DNA from 3 places in the Pseudoalteromonas sp. SR43-5 genome. Region 2 is predicted to be linked to each of the others. Evidence: predicted binding sites of a transcription regulator. Region 2 holds the regulator's gene; each other region holds the start of a gene.
What was found. The regulator sigma-54, encoded in region 2, starts transcription at its own class of promoters, with help from an activator protein. The targets are predictions, from matches to a motif close to GTTGGCACGNNNNTNGNNT.

Region 1: H5090_RS11190 (EF-hand domain-containing protein) is a predicted target of sigma-54. The motif match lies at 2,368-2,386, and genes of this name have one in related genera.
Region 3: H5090_RS02645 (EF-hand domain-containing protein) is a predicted target of sigma-54. The motif match lies at 2,215-2,233, and genes of this name have one in related genera.

The regions. Positions count from the first base shown of each region.
Region 1 covers NZ_JACJEA010000016.1:67,598-72,412, reverse strand. The annotation lists gene H5090_RS11210 (amidohydrolase) at 1-1,045, opposite strand, end outside; gene H5090_RS11205 (calcium-binding protein) at 1,178-1,414, opposite strand; gene H5090_RS11200 (calcium dependent protein) at 1,424-1,660, opposite strand; gene H5090_RS11195 (hypothetical protein) at 1,847-2,074, opposite strand; gene H5090_RS11190 (EF-hand domain-containing protein) at 2,099-2,332, opposite strand; gene H5090_RS11185 (sensor histidine kinase KdpD) at 2,663-4,120, shown strand; gene H5090_RS11180 (hypothetical protein) at 4,122-4,667, shown strand; gene H5090_RS11175 (sigma 54-interacting transcriptional regulator) at 4,670-4,815, shown strand, end outside.
Region 2 covers NZ_JACJEA010000001.1:111,031-115,845, forward strand. The annotation lists gene lptC (LPS export ABC transporter periplasmic protein LptC) at 1-274, shown strand, start outside; gene lptA (lipopolysaccharide transport periplasmic protein LptA) at 264-809, shown strand; gene lptB (LPS export ABC transporter ATP-binding protein) at 806-1,531, shown strand; gene H5090_RS00560 (RNA polymerase factor sigma-54) at 1,601-3,100, shown strand; gene hpf (ribosome hibernation promoting factor) at 3,127-3,414, shown strand; gene ptsN (PTS IIA-like nitrogen regulatory protein PtsN) at 3,419-3,871, shown strand; gene rapZ (RNase adapter RapZ) at 3,890-4,735, shown strand; gene H5090_RS00580 (HPr family phosphocarrier protein) at 4,778-4,815, shown strand, end outside.
Region 3 covers NZ_JACJEA010000003.1:38,951-43,765, forward strand. The annotation lists gene H5090_RS02630 (energy-coupling factor ABC transporter permease) at 1-563, opposite strand, end outside; gene xthA (exodeoxyribonuclease III) at 569-1,375, opposite strand; gene H5090_RS02640 (hypothetical protein) at 1,616-2,047, shown strand; gene H5090_RS02645 (EF-hand domain-containing protein) at 2,275-2,796, shown strand; gene scpB (SMC-Scp complex subunit ScpB) at 2,948-3,538, shown strand; gene rluB (23S rRNA pseudouridine(2605) synthase RluB) at 3,535-4,407, shown strand; gene H5090_RS02660 (YciK family oxidoreductase) at 4,491-4,815, opposite strand, start outside.

The DNA.
Region 1 (4,815 bases), on a different contig from region 2:
AGCCGCTTTTAAAGCTTTGTGTAAAGAGTGCTTCGAGTTTCTCTTGTGTTTCAAGCATTAAACCATGGTGACCAGGTCTGTCTGCATATTCTTCAATAAGTGCTGCACCACGAGAGCCCAGTGCGCCATCGGCGTAAACTTTAACACTGCGAATTTCCATAAAGTCATTTTTGTCGTGGTACCGGCCTGCCTTTAACATTGTGTCTAAATCAGGGCTTGCACCACTTAACATTGCCACAATACGCAGTGGTAAATTACCAAGGTCGCCGCGCTCTTTGTAAACCTCCCATGTGGTTTTATCAATACCTGCATCGTGAGTAGAGGTAATGCCTAAACTTAATAAATGTTTACCAGCTGCATCTAGTGAGTCACTTATATCTTGTTTTGAAGGGGCTGGCATATGCTGTGTAATTAGCGATTCTGCTTTGTCTACAAAAATACCCGTAGGATTGCCAAATTCGTCTTTAATTATCTCACCGCCTTCAGGTGCTTTTGTTTGGGCGGTAATACCTGCAAGTTCGAGCGCTTTTGAATTAACCCAAATGGCATGGCTATCAACTCGAGAAAGCACCACAGGTCGATCGTTAACTACTTTGTCTAAATCTTTAGCCGTAGGAAAGCGTGTATCAGGCCATAGCTCTTGGTTCCAACCTCGCCCTATGATCCAACCTTGTTTGTTATCGGCAAATACTTTTAGTTTATTCGTTACTTCATCAACCGATTTTGCACCGCGTACATCAAGTTGCGATAAATTATCGCCAAGGCCAATAACGTGCCCATGAGCATCAATTAAGCCTGGTAATAAGGTATTACCGTGCGCGTCAATTAGCTTGGCATCTGGGTAGCTATCTTTAAGTGTATCGCTACCTAGTTTTACTACCTTGCCATTTTTAATAACGAGGGTAGTAAACTGCTGTACTTCACCTTGATATAAAGGGGTATAACCGTTGGCATTATAAATTACTTTTGTTTGTGCAATAGTGTAACTAGAACTAGCGCAAAGGCTGGCTAGTATGAGTGGTTTTATTATTTTTTTGAGCGACATAAGGCATTATTTTTTATTGTTAGTGCGTTAACACTAGCAAACCCAACTTTATAATACCAATATGTGAGACAAATTATGATGAAGAAAAAAGCAGTAAAGCTAGAACATAAAATATCTAGCTTTTGAAAGGGTTTATTTACTAGCGTATAAACTGTATTCACTTAGCGTTAGCTTGCCGTCTTTGTCTTGATCATAGCTTGAAAACCGAGACCACAAAGCGGGGTCTACAGCGGTTTCTGAACGTGTTAAAAAACCATCCTGGTTTCTATCAAGTTTTTCAAATTGCTCTGCAACATTGTTGCTTGCAGCAAAGCCTAATGTGCTAAAAATACTAAACGCAAAAAGCGCTATATAGCTTGTTTTTTTCATGAAAAATACTCAGTAGAGGTTATTGGTAAGGTAATTTTTAAATTCGATTAACGAAATTTGGTTATCTTGGTTTTTGTCCCATTTTACAAATGTGTTTAATAGTTGTGGTTGGGGATCAAGTTCGTCATGCGTTAAATAGCCACTTTTGTCGCTATCGAGGTGATCAAAGCGTTGCTTTACATCAAGTGCAGCGGCATCAAAGCTTAATAGCATTAAGATGCTTATAATAAGGGGAAGTATCTTCATGGTGTTCCTTCCAAAAGATGTATTTAAAGTTTGTGGCTAAAATAAAGTGAAAAGGAAAAAGCACTTGCCGTAATTTAACTCCCAACATTAAATCCTTTTACACACTCCCTCAGGGATTATGGCAAATGCTTTTAATTCCAGTTTACCTATAACAAGCTTAAGTAAAGCTTAATCAGTAATTACTCATTAAGGTTTAAAGCTTTCAAATTCTTTTTTTGAGACTTTTTCATCACCGTCTTCATCTAAGTCGGCAAACTGTCTCATTACTTCCTTGTCTTCCTTTGCTTCTGCAATTGATATTTGTCCGTCCATATCTTTATCTAAGTGGGCAAAACGCACATTTGTTGGCGATGCAATTACAGTGGCACTAATTGCTAAAAACATTAATGAAAAAGCGGCTATAAGTTGTTTCATAATCACGTTCCTTATTAAATGAGTTTATTGAATAAATTTTTTGAATTCATCTAGCGACAATTGCCCATCTTGATTAGTATCAATTTGAGAAAAATTCTCGTGTAACACAGCATCTTCACCTGCTTCGGCTTCACTTAATGTGCCGTTACTGTCTTTATCAAGTTCGTTAAAAGTCGCGTGAACGTCCATTGCGTGTGCATTAGCGCCTAAAAAGCCTAAAGCCAGTAATGATGAAATTACTAAAATGCGTTTGTTCATAATTATTTCCTTATTGATTAAAGTTATTACTCCTATTACAAAAATGGTGCCAATAATAATTGTTGTTATTTTTCAACTGGTTATTGTTTTAGCTTTAAGCCAGTGAGAAGTTTTTACTGGGTTTATTGTAATTTTTGTGCGCCTTTTGCAACACTATTTAGCGGGGTTAAAAGGGAGTTTATTAAAATCAACGAGTTACGTTGTCTCTATTTGGCGACACATTGTTTTGTAGTGCTGGCTGTTAATCGTATTAAATATAATTGCTGGTTCAGCTAGTGTATAAGGTAAGCACTTAATAATAGAACGCTTAACTTAAAAGGACTAAACGAAATGCCAGCAACCATAGCTAAAAAATACCAAGCAATGCTTAACTGGCGGCCTAATTTAATTGGGCAATTTGCAATGAGTATGCTGCTTTCGTTACTGCCGCTTTCTATAGTGGTGATCGTATTTTTAAATGCGCTTAATAAGCAATTAGCGGTTACTCAAAGTATTGTGAGTAGCAACTACCAAGTTACCAAATCGTTTAACACTTTAAAGCAAGAACTCAACAGCCTTGAACGCGCCACTAGACAAAACTGGGTATTAAAAAGTGAATCGCTTGATAAGCTCATTGTCGATAAATGGCAATCATCCCTACAAAGCATTGATGAACTCAAATTTGTAAACACGAATAAAGAGTATATCAACCAATGGCAACGCTTATATACCACCTTACAAACCGCGCATGTAAAACTCGTTGAGCAAAAACAACAACAAGCTGAGCTATTTGTGCCAGTGAGCGATTTAATTGCTGAACTTACTTTATGGTTACGTGATAAAAACGAAGCGCAAATTACCAATAACCAAAAAGAGCTTACAAGCCTGCAAGCGTCATTTATAAATTGGCTGGTGGCACTTATTCCACTGACTTTAATTGTTGGGGGAGGTTTTTTATGGCGCATAAGTGGGCGGCTAAAAGGGTTAACTACGGTTATTGATAAGCTTGGGCAGGGGCATTGGCAGCAAAAAATATCTGTGAAAGGTTCAGCTGAGCTTGTTGAGCTAGGAGAAAAGCTCCAATGGGTACAAGAACAGCTTCATATGCTTGAGCAGCAAAAAGATACTTTTTTACGCCATGTAACTCATGAGCTAAAAACGCCGCTTGCTTCAATGGTCGAAGGCACTGACTTATTAACTGATGAAATAGTAGGTCCAATTACCGCTGAGCAAAAAGCAGTGCTTGAGCTTATTAGCCAATCTATGGTGCGCCTTCGTACAATGATTGACAGCTTGCTGAGTTATAATGCTATTCGCACCAGTAAAGATAGCCTAAGCGAAGTTGAATTTAGTCTTCTTATTAATAAAATTAATAGCCATTTTGAGCATCGCTTAACTGCGCGTCAGCAAGCTCTGCAGTGGCAAAATACTTTACCTAACAAACCGCTTGCTTTACCTAGTGAGCTTATTGAGATGATTTTAATTCAGCTTATTTCAAATGGCTTAAAATTTTCAGAAGATAAGCAAAGCGTTACTATTAATTTAGCGCTTGAGCAAAACCAGCTTTGTATCGTTGTACTTGATAAAGGGTGCGGTATTAAAGAGCAAGAAAAAACTCAAATTTTCAGCGCATTTTATCAAGGTAAACACAGTAAAAATGTTACGCTGCAAGGCAGTGGGCTGGGTTTAACTATTGTAAAAGAGTCTGTTGAACAGCTAAGAGGTACACTTAGTGTTGAGCATAACGAGCCACATGGTTGCCGGTTTTCAATTAAAATTCCCATAACAAAAAATCTAGGAGTTAATTAACATGCGCTTGCGTTTAATCGCTATTTTATGTGTGCTCAGTAGCAGCATGGTTATATCAGGTTGTGAAATTAATAATGGGCAAGAAGAGCGTGTGTCAATTACACCTGCACCTGTGGTCGATACAAAAAAAACGACCGACAAAAACAGTAACCCTAGTCCAAAACCTAGACCAAAAATTGAACCAAGCTATCCTCCTGCAGAGCAAGTTATTGCATGGCACGCTAATCAGTGTGGCGGGTTTAAATTGGTACCTAGCAAAAATGTTTTTACAGGCGAAAACGAGCTTAAACGCTTTTTTAAATTTATGTGCTTAAACATAAATAATGATCCAAATACGGTAATGACTCAGTTGCTAAAGCTCGATCTTGCTTACTTTTGGCCTGATGACATAAAGCAATATTTATGGCTTCAAAAGCAGCAAGTAACTATGCAAATAAATGCTAAAAAAGAGCAGCAAGCACTTAATAATAAAATGCAAGAAACCCTCTCATCGTTAGCAACGATTGAGCAGCAACTTTTACTACGAGAAGAAACGAAGGAGCAGTAACTATGGCCGCAACTAAAGTACAAGGTGCAAAAGTATTACTCGTAGACGACGACGCTAGCTTATTAAAACTGCTCGCTATTCGTATTGAATCAAAAGGATACGAAGTAACAACCTGCGAAAGCGGCTTAACCGCACTACAAATACTTAA
Region 2 (4,815 bases):
AATAAATGCAGACGAAGCAACATTATATGAAGATAAACAATTAATTTTAGAAGGTAATGTGGTTGCCAAAAATTTAACCGATAACGCCATGATAGACAAAATCAATGCTGATAATATTCAGGTTGATATAAAGTTATTAACAATGCGTTCGGAGCAACCCGTCATTATCACTGGACCCAATTTAAAAATCACCGGTAAAGGCCTAGAAGCCGACTTGAAAACCGAAGTGATAAAACTAATTAACCATACGCGAACCATATATTATGACCAATAAAATATTAAAATCACTTATAATTCCTACACTTATACTAGCGTTTAATAGTAGTGCTGCAGAGCAAAACACGCAACCTGCTGCCAATCAAATTTCAATAAGTGCCGACAAGCAAGAAGGTCAATTGAAAGCTAATGTGGGTATTTTTGAGAAAAACGTTGAGATTATTCACGGTAATCGCCGCATTACAGCCGATCGCCTCGAAGTACACAAACGTGATGAACTTGGTGATAATAAACAATTATTAATTGCCACAGGTAGCCCTGCGCACTTTGAAGAAAAGCAATCAGACGGCACGACTATGAGCGCCAGTGCTGACGAAGTACGTTATGATGTATCTAAGCGTTTTTTAACGCTTGTTGGTAATGCACAAGTTTCGCAAGCCGGACAAAAAATAAATGCTAAAAGTATTACCTACGACATAGAGCAGCAGCTCATCAGTGCCGAAAAAGATGAAAACTCAACTGACCGCGTTCACACAATTTTAGTACCGATCGAAACTAAAAAAAGTAAAAAAGGCGATAAAGGTCAACCATGAGCACATTAAAAGCAGAACTATTAGCAAAAAGCTATAAAGGTCGTGAAGTTGTAAAAAACGTCGGCCTTGAAGTACAAGCTGGCAGTATAGTTGGCTTACTTGGCCCTAACGGTGCTGGTAAAACAACGACTTTTTATATGATTGTAGGGCTTGTTCCTAGCGACAAAGGTAAAATATCTATTGATGATAACGATATTACTCTTTTACCTATGCATAGTCGTGCTAGATTAGGCATAGGCTACTTACCACAAGAGTCATCGATTTTTAGAAAGCTGACTGTTTATCAAAACTTAATGGCCATTTTAGAAACGCGCAAAGAACTAAATAAACAAGCCAGAGAAGACACGCTCAATAACTTATTAGATGAATTTAGCATACAACACATTCGTGATAGCCAAGGTATGGCATTATCGGGGGGAGAACGTCGTCGTGTAGAAATAGCACGAGCGCTGGCAGCAGATCCTAAATTTATATTACTGGATGAACCGTTTGCCGGTGTTGACCCTATTTCGGTATTAGATATAAAGAAAATAATAGAACATCTTAAAAATCGTGGGATTGGTGTATTAATTACCGACCATAACGTAAGAGAGACCCTTGATGTTTGTGAAAAAGCCTACATTGTTTCTCATGGGGAGCTGATTGCATCAGGTACTCCAGAACACGTATTAAATGATAAAACAGTACGCGATGTTTACTTAGGCGAGCAATTTAGGCTGTAACATTTACGCCATGTCTTTAAGCATCTGCTAGTATTAATTATAACAACATAAAAGGATTGTTAGAGATACATGAGGCAATCACTACAGCTGCGCATGGGCCAGCAACTTACAATGACTCCACAGTTGCAACAAGCTATTCGTTTGTTGCAACTCAGTACATTGGATCTCCAGCAAGAAATACAAGAAGCTCTCGACAGTAATCCACTATTAGAGGTTGAAGAGGCAGACTATTCCGAAGACGCTGCTGGTAAAAACGAGCAAAAAGCTGATACCGATGACATAACTGTTAGCGCATCTGCTGATGATGCTCCGAGCGAATACGAACAAGATACTGGTGAAGCACTTGCAAAAGACACGCTAAGTGACGACATGGCTATGGATGTCAGTTGGGATGAGTACATGAGTGCCGCTCCTGCAGCCTCATCAGGTCCAATGCCTGAAGACGAATCAATATACCAAGGCGCCTCTACTGAAACGCTCCATGAGTATTTAATGTGGCAATTACAACTAACGCCATTTAGCCCTACAGACGAAGCTATTGCTATTGCTATTGTAGAAGCTGTCGATGATTCAGGTATTTTAACACTAAGCTGCGAAGAGATTTTAGAAAGCTTTAATCAAGAAAACGAAGATGATAACGAAGTCGAACTTGATGAAATTGAAGCGGTATTAAAACGCATCCAACTGTTTGATCCTGTTGGTATTGCTGCACGTAGTTTACAAGAGTGTTTGTGTATTCAGCTTAATCAATTTGATAAAGAAACACCTTATATTAATGAAACGAAAATGATTTTAACCGAGCATATTGATCTATTAGCAGCTCGCGACTATCGTACATTAATGAAAAAAACTAAGCTCAAAGAAGAAGAGCTTAAAGAAGTAATGACACTAATACATACTCTCAACCCAAAACCTGCAGATACTATTGTAAGGGAAGAATCTGAGTATGTTATTCCTGATGTGTCAGTTAAAAAAATTAAAGGCCGCTGGGTTGTCGAATTAAACCCAGATAGCATGCCTAAAATTCGTGTTAATAGCCAATACGCAGCAATGTCTCGCACTGTAAAATCAAGTGGCGACAGCCAGTTTATTCGCTCACATTTACAAGAAGCTAAATGGTTTATTAAAAGCTTAGAAAGTAGAAACGACACGCTATTAAAAGTTACTAATTGTATTGTTAAGCAACAACAAGGCTTTTTTGAACATGGCCCTGAAGCCATGAAACCAATGGTTTTAAATGATGTTGCTGAAATGGTAGAAATGCACGAATCGACAATTTCTCGCGTAACTACTCAAAAGTACATGCATACACCCCGTGGTATATTTGAGCTTAAATATTTTTTCTCAAGCCATGTAAGTACTGAAAACGGTGGTGAATGTTCATCTACAGCAATACGTGCGCTTATCCGAAAATTAATCGCAGCAGAAAACTCAGCAAAACCATTGAGTGATAGCAAAATAGCGGATATATTGGCTGAGCAAGGAATTAAAGTAGCGAGACGTACAATCGCAAAATACCGCGAATCTCTTGCTATTCCACCGTCAAATCAGCGTAAAAGTCTGATTTAAGACGCTAAACTAAGAGGGTAATGCTTATGCAACTAAACTTAACTGGTCGTCACGTAGAATTAACCGATTCACTAAGAGACTATATTAATACTAAATTTGCGAAGCTTGAAAGACACTCTGATCATATTAATAATGTTCATGTCATTCTCGATGTAGAAAAATTAAATCAAAAAGCAGAAGCCACAATACACGTAAGCGGTGCTGAGCTATTTGCCTCTACAGAACATCAAGATATGTATGCCGCTATTGACTCGTTGATCGACAAGCTCGATCGCCAAGTAATCAAACACAAAGAGAAGCTTGCTCGACACTAATATGATGAAATTAAGTTCACTTATATGCCAGGACTGCAGCAAAGCTGCGGTCCTTTTTAATAGCAAAAAAAGAATTTTAGAGTTCATTAGCGAACTTGCTCACGACAAACTTCCGTATTTACCGCAACAAGATATTCTTAATGCTTTAATGAGCAGAGAGAAATTAGGTAGTACAGGTATAGGACGTGGCATTGCTATTCCTCATGGAAGAATGAGCGGTGCAGAAGAGCCTTTGGCTTTAGTGCTCGTTAGCGAAACTCCAATAAACTTTGATGCAATCGATAATCGCCCTGTTGATATTTTTGTCGCACTCATCGTACCAGATGGCGATAACCAGCAGCACTTAAAGACTCTAGCAACCATTGCTGATAAACTAAACAACAAAGATTTTTGTAAACAGTTACGCAGTGCAAAATCTGATACTGAGCTTTACCAAGTTATTGTCGATCAATCATAGTTTTATAAAGGGTGTTAAATGGAGTTAATTATCATAAGCGGCCGTTCTGGTTCTGGAAAGTCGGTTGCTTTGCGCGTTGTAGAAGATTTAGGTTATTATTGCGTAGATAATATTCCAGTAAACCTACTACCTTCATTAGTTCGCAGTGTGTCTGATAGCTACGATAAAATTGCTGTTAGCATAGATGTGCGCAACATACCTAAAGAACAAGATGAATTTAACGATATTCTTGAATACTTACCAGGCTTTGCAAACCCTACGTTATTTTATTTAGATAGTGACGATCAGACATTGATCAAACGCTTTTCTGAAACACGCAGATTACACCCACTATCAATAGACTCGTTGCCTCTTGATTTAGCCATCAAAAAAGAAAAAGAATTACTTGATGTATTAACCACTCGCGCCGACTTTATGATAGATACGACTGATTTAAGTGTTCATCAACTCGCTGAATCTATTCGTGAAAAGATTTTAGGTAAAAAAGATAAGCAACTGATTGTCACATTTGAATCATTTGGTTTTAAACACGGTATACCAAAAGAAGCAGACTACGTATTTGATGCACGCTTTTTACCAAATCCACACTGGGAACCAGAGTTGAAGCCTTTAAATGGGTTAGATCAACCGGTTAAAGACTATTTAGCTAATCACAGCATAGTGCAAAAATTCACATGGCAAATTCAAACATTTGTACAAACGTGGTTACCGCATTTAGAACGAAATAACCGCAGTTATTTAACCATTGCTATTGGGTGTACAGGTGGGCAACATCGCTCTGTGTATTTAGCGCAAACTATCGGTGAAAGTTTTGCAATGACACATCCCAATGTAAAAATTCGCCATCGCGAACAAGAAAAATAATATAGCTGAATAATCACCTGTTCAGCTTAGGTAGAGTAAGTTATGCATTGTGAAGATACCTTTTTAATAAAAAACAAATT
Region 3 (4,815 bases), on a different contig from region 2:
AGCATTGCTTCAGGAAACCAAATTATGGCACTTAAATAAACGTAGTTATCTGCAAGTTCTTGCCAATTGTATTGCCCTATAGCTAAGTAAAATAAAGCACCTAGGCCTATTTTTATACAGGCTATAAATCCTGCGGTTATAAACGCACAAACAAATATATAAACAAAAAAATGACGAGGTAAATATTGGTAACTAATTATAAAGCCAAGATAGCTCAATAAAATAGGAATAAACGCACCAATAAACAGTTGTACTGGTAACAGCTCAAGTTCAATTTGACCAAAGGCAGCGAGTAGCGCTGTGGCAAGTAGGCTACTTAAAATAGTCAATCGCCAGCCTAAAATTAATGTAGCAGCCGTAACACCTAGGATGTGTAAATCAAGGCCAGTTAAAATGCCAGCCTTTATTCGCCAAAGCACTGCAAACACTAACGCACATGCAAGAACTCCAGTTTGACGGGCTGGCGTATTAAGCAATGTTTTATATGTTTTTTTATCAAAGCTTAGTAGGGCAATAATAATTACAAGGGCCCAAAGTAGCCCTTGTATTGTTATGCTGAGCATAGTAATTACTTAAATGTTGACCATATAGGGGCATGATCTGAGGGTTTTTCAATACCGCGCAGTTCGTAGTCAATACCAGTATCTATACAGCGTGCTGCAAGCTCATTAGTCGCAAGTACTACATCTATTCGAAGCCCTCGGTTATCTACAAACCCTTTAGAGCGATAGTCAAACCACGAATATTGATCGTCTGTTTCTGGGTTTTGTTCTCTAAAGGTGTCTTTAAAGCCCCAATTAAGTAATGTTGAAAGCCATTCACGCTCTACCGGTTGGAAAGAACACTTACCCGTTTTTAACCAACGCTTTGCATTAACTTCGCCAATCCCAATATCTAAATCGGTGGGTGATATGTTGATATCGCCCATAACAATGACGTCTTGATCAGGGGTGTGGTTGGTTTCAAGGTGTGTCATCAAATCTTTATAAAATTGTCGTTTATAAGGAAATTTAGTTTCGTGATTAATATTTTCACCTTGTGGGAAATAGCCATTCATGACGGTAAGGTCGCGACCGTTATCTTGTTCAACAGTGACGCTTATCATGCGTTTTTGCGATTCCTCTGTATCGGTAGCAAAGCCTTTTAAGACCGATTTAGGCTCTTTTTTGCATAACATAGCTACGCCATAATGGGCTTTTTGGCCATGAAAGTAGACGTGATATCCCATTTTTTGTACATCTTCTAGTGGGAATGCTTCGTCATGAACTTTAATCTCTTGCAAACCAATAACGTCTGGTTGATGTTTGTCGATAATTGCTTGTAATTGGTGAAGACGAGCACGCAGACCATTGATATTGAAAGAAATCACTTTCATAAAATTTACCTTAAAATTGGATCTATTTAATGAATTAAATTGTATCAGTAAATACGCGTATATAACATGACTGAAATGAGAAAATAGCTGCACAAATGTTGATCAATTGGTGAGTAAAGTTTAAACATTGTAAATGCAGTATTAATTTTTTAAATAAATAAAAAATTCAATTGAACTTAACTTTATTGAATATATAATGCGCGAAATTCACTTGTTTAGCTCGTTCAAATAGGATCTCTCATGAAAACACAACTACTTTTAGCTACTGCTTTATTAGCATCTGCAACTGCTTCAGCACAAAGCAATACTTACTTCAGTCAAGATAATAAAATTGAGTCTAAGTTATGTGTACTAAGCGCAAACGAAGGCTTTAGTGTTGCTCGTAAAGAAGCTGCTCAGCACGGTGTTTACTTATCTCGTTTTTCTAAAAGCATTTTATGTAATGGTGAAGATATTCGCGATATTGCTAAAAAAACGACATTAAGCAACGCATCAGTTGAGAAAGTAGAAGTATTTGCAAAAGACGCTCAACAAGAAACTCAATTATGTATGACGGCTTTAAAACAAGGTTTAGCACCTGTTCGTCAAAAAATTGGTAACTTAAACTCATTAAAATGTAATGGTCAAAACGTTACTGAGTTTGTTAAACGCTACCAAAACGCAGCAATCTAATTATTAGCTGAACTATATAACTAAAATTGAGATACCTGGTTTTTTACCGGGTATTTTTTTGCAAAAATTACAAGGTTGTTTGCAAAGCTTGCAAGCTTAACTTATTGAAACTGTTCAACAAATGCACAAATCAAGATTAAGTTGTTGATTGTTATAAGTTAACTATTATTGGCATTGGATTTGTATTAGTTAAAGTGACATTTAATTAATTACGAAGGATACGTCTTATGAAAAAGTTAACATTAGCAGCCACTATTTTAGCATCATTAAGCCTAGCGGCTTGTTCATCTAATCAAGGTCTTGAAAGAATAGACAGTGACTTTGCAAGTTTAGATAATGACAGCGATGGCTACATCTCAAAAGTTGAAGCTGATGACGATAGCATTTGGGGCCATTTTTCAAATATTGATACCAATATGGATAACGAAATTAGCCGCAAAGAATTCAACACTTACATGAAGTTAAACAATGGTAAAGTAGCCACTGATTCTGAAGTAAGTGAGTCGGCATTTAAAGCTGAAATCGCTAAATTCGATAAAATTGAAAGCAGCTTTTCAAGCTTAGATAACGACAGTAATGGCTATATTTCGGTAGTTGAAGGTAACGATGATGATATTTCAAATCACTTTGGTTACATGGATAAAAACCAAGATAAGCGCATCAGTAAAAGCGAGTTTATGGGTTACATTAAAAAATACGGTAACGCAGTAGCTGAAGATGATGCATTAGAAGCCATTAAACACAGCTAATATTTGTTGTTTTAAAGAGTAAATTAGAAGCCAGTGATAATCACTGGCTTTTTTGTATTTAAAATCTAGTTATTTAGTAGATATATTTTCCTAGTTTGGTGTTGTTCTGTCATAATAGATGGCTGTGTATTTTTATTTGTTAAGAGTGTGTATGGCGGGTCGGCGAATTAGTGATGAACAACTAGTTGAGATCATTGAAGCAGCTATTTTTGTTGCAGATAAGCCTGTGAGTAAACGCCACCTTAAAGATACTGTATTAATAGATTTAGCTATTTCTATGGCGCGAATAAACGACGCAATAGATACAATACAAGAACATTTTCAAACTCGTGGTATTCGCTTAGTTGAAGTTGGTAGTGGGTATCGTTTTCAGGCATGTAGTAGTTTAAGCCCTTGGTTAAATAACTTGTGGCAAGAACGCGCACCAAAATACTCACGTGCTTTACTGGAAACATTATCACTTATTGCATATAGGCAGCCCATTACGCGCGGTGAAATTGAGCAAGTAAGGGGTGTTACTACGGGTTCGAATATTATTAAAACCCTACTCGAAAGAGATTGGGTTAAAGTGGTAGGGCATAAAGAGGTTCCGGGTAAGCCGGCTTTATATGCAACTACTAAACAATTTTTAGATTATTTTTCGTTAACTGGACTTGAAAACTTACCTGCGCTGCCAACAGAGCAGCAAAGTAAAATTAACCAGTTATTGAGCGATCCTTCTGTGAGAGAACCATCCGAATGAGTATTATACAAGGTGAAAAGTTACAAAAAGTCTTAGCCCGTGCAGGCGTAGGCTCACGCCGTGAAATGGAAAAATACATTGATGCAAACCGCGTTAGTGTAAACGGTAAAGTGGCAAAGTTAGGTGACCGTGTTGAAGAAACTGATTTAATTCGTGTAGACGGACACACTGTAAAGATTGAAGAAAAAGCAGATAGAATCTGTCGTGTAATTATGTATAACAAACCCGAAGGTGAGTTAAGCACACGTAAAGATCCAGAAGGGCGTCGTACCGTATTTGACCGACTTCCTCGTATTGATGGTGAGCGTTGGATTGCGGTTGGCCGATTAGACGTTAATACTTCGGGTTTGATGCTCTTTACTAATGATGGTGAATTAGCTAACCGCTTGATGCACCCAAGCTATGAAGTAGAGCGTGAATACTCTGCGCGTGTATTTGGTGAAGTAACCAATGAAACGGTTAAAAACTTACTACGTGGTGTTGAGCTTGAAGATGGTCCAGCCAAATTCACGACTGTAACCCCTATGGGTGGCGAAGGCGTTAACCGCTGGTTTAACGTAACGTTAAATGAAGGACGTAACCGTGAAGTACGTCGTTTATGGCAGTCTCAAGATGCGGAAGTATCTCGTCTTATTCGTATTCGTTACGGTAAACTAGAGCTTGATAAGCGCGTGCCACAAGGTGGTTGGATGGAGTATGATTTAGAAACAGTAAACTACTTACGCAAAACCGTTAAATTAGGGCGCGAGACACAAACTAAGCTTTCTGTTATGCCTGAAAAACGCAAAGATAAACGCGCTAAAATCAACCAGATCCGCAAAGCAGTTAAAAAACACAATCAACGTGTTAAGCCTACCAAACGTAAATAATAAATTAGTTATTTATTGCACACAAAAAAGCCGCTAATTGCGGCTTTTTTAATGTGTGTTGTTTAAATTTTTTAAACTATAAATTACTTTTTTACTTGAGCATCTAACGATTCGCCATTCACTTTACTAGAATCATCGCTCATCAAGTATAAGTAGGTTGGCATTAAATCTTCTGGTGTAGCAAGCGCGTCTCTATCTTCTCCTGGGTATGCAGCAGCACGCATAGAAGTGCGAGTAGCGCCTGGATTAATACAGTTTATACGAATATTCGTTTTACCTACTTCACATGCCCATGTTTGCATCATGCCTTCTACAGCAAATTTTGAGATGGCGTATGGCCCCCAAAATTCACGGCCTTTGCGGCCTACACCTGATGACGTAAATACTATCGATGCATTATCAGACTTA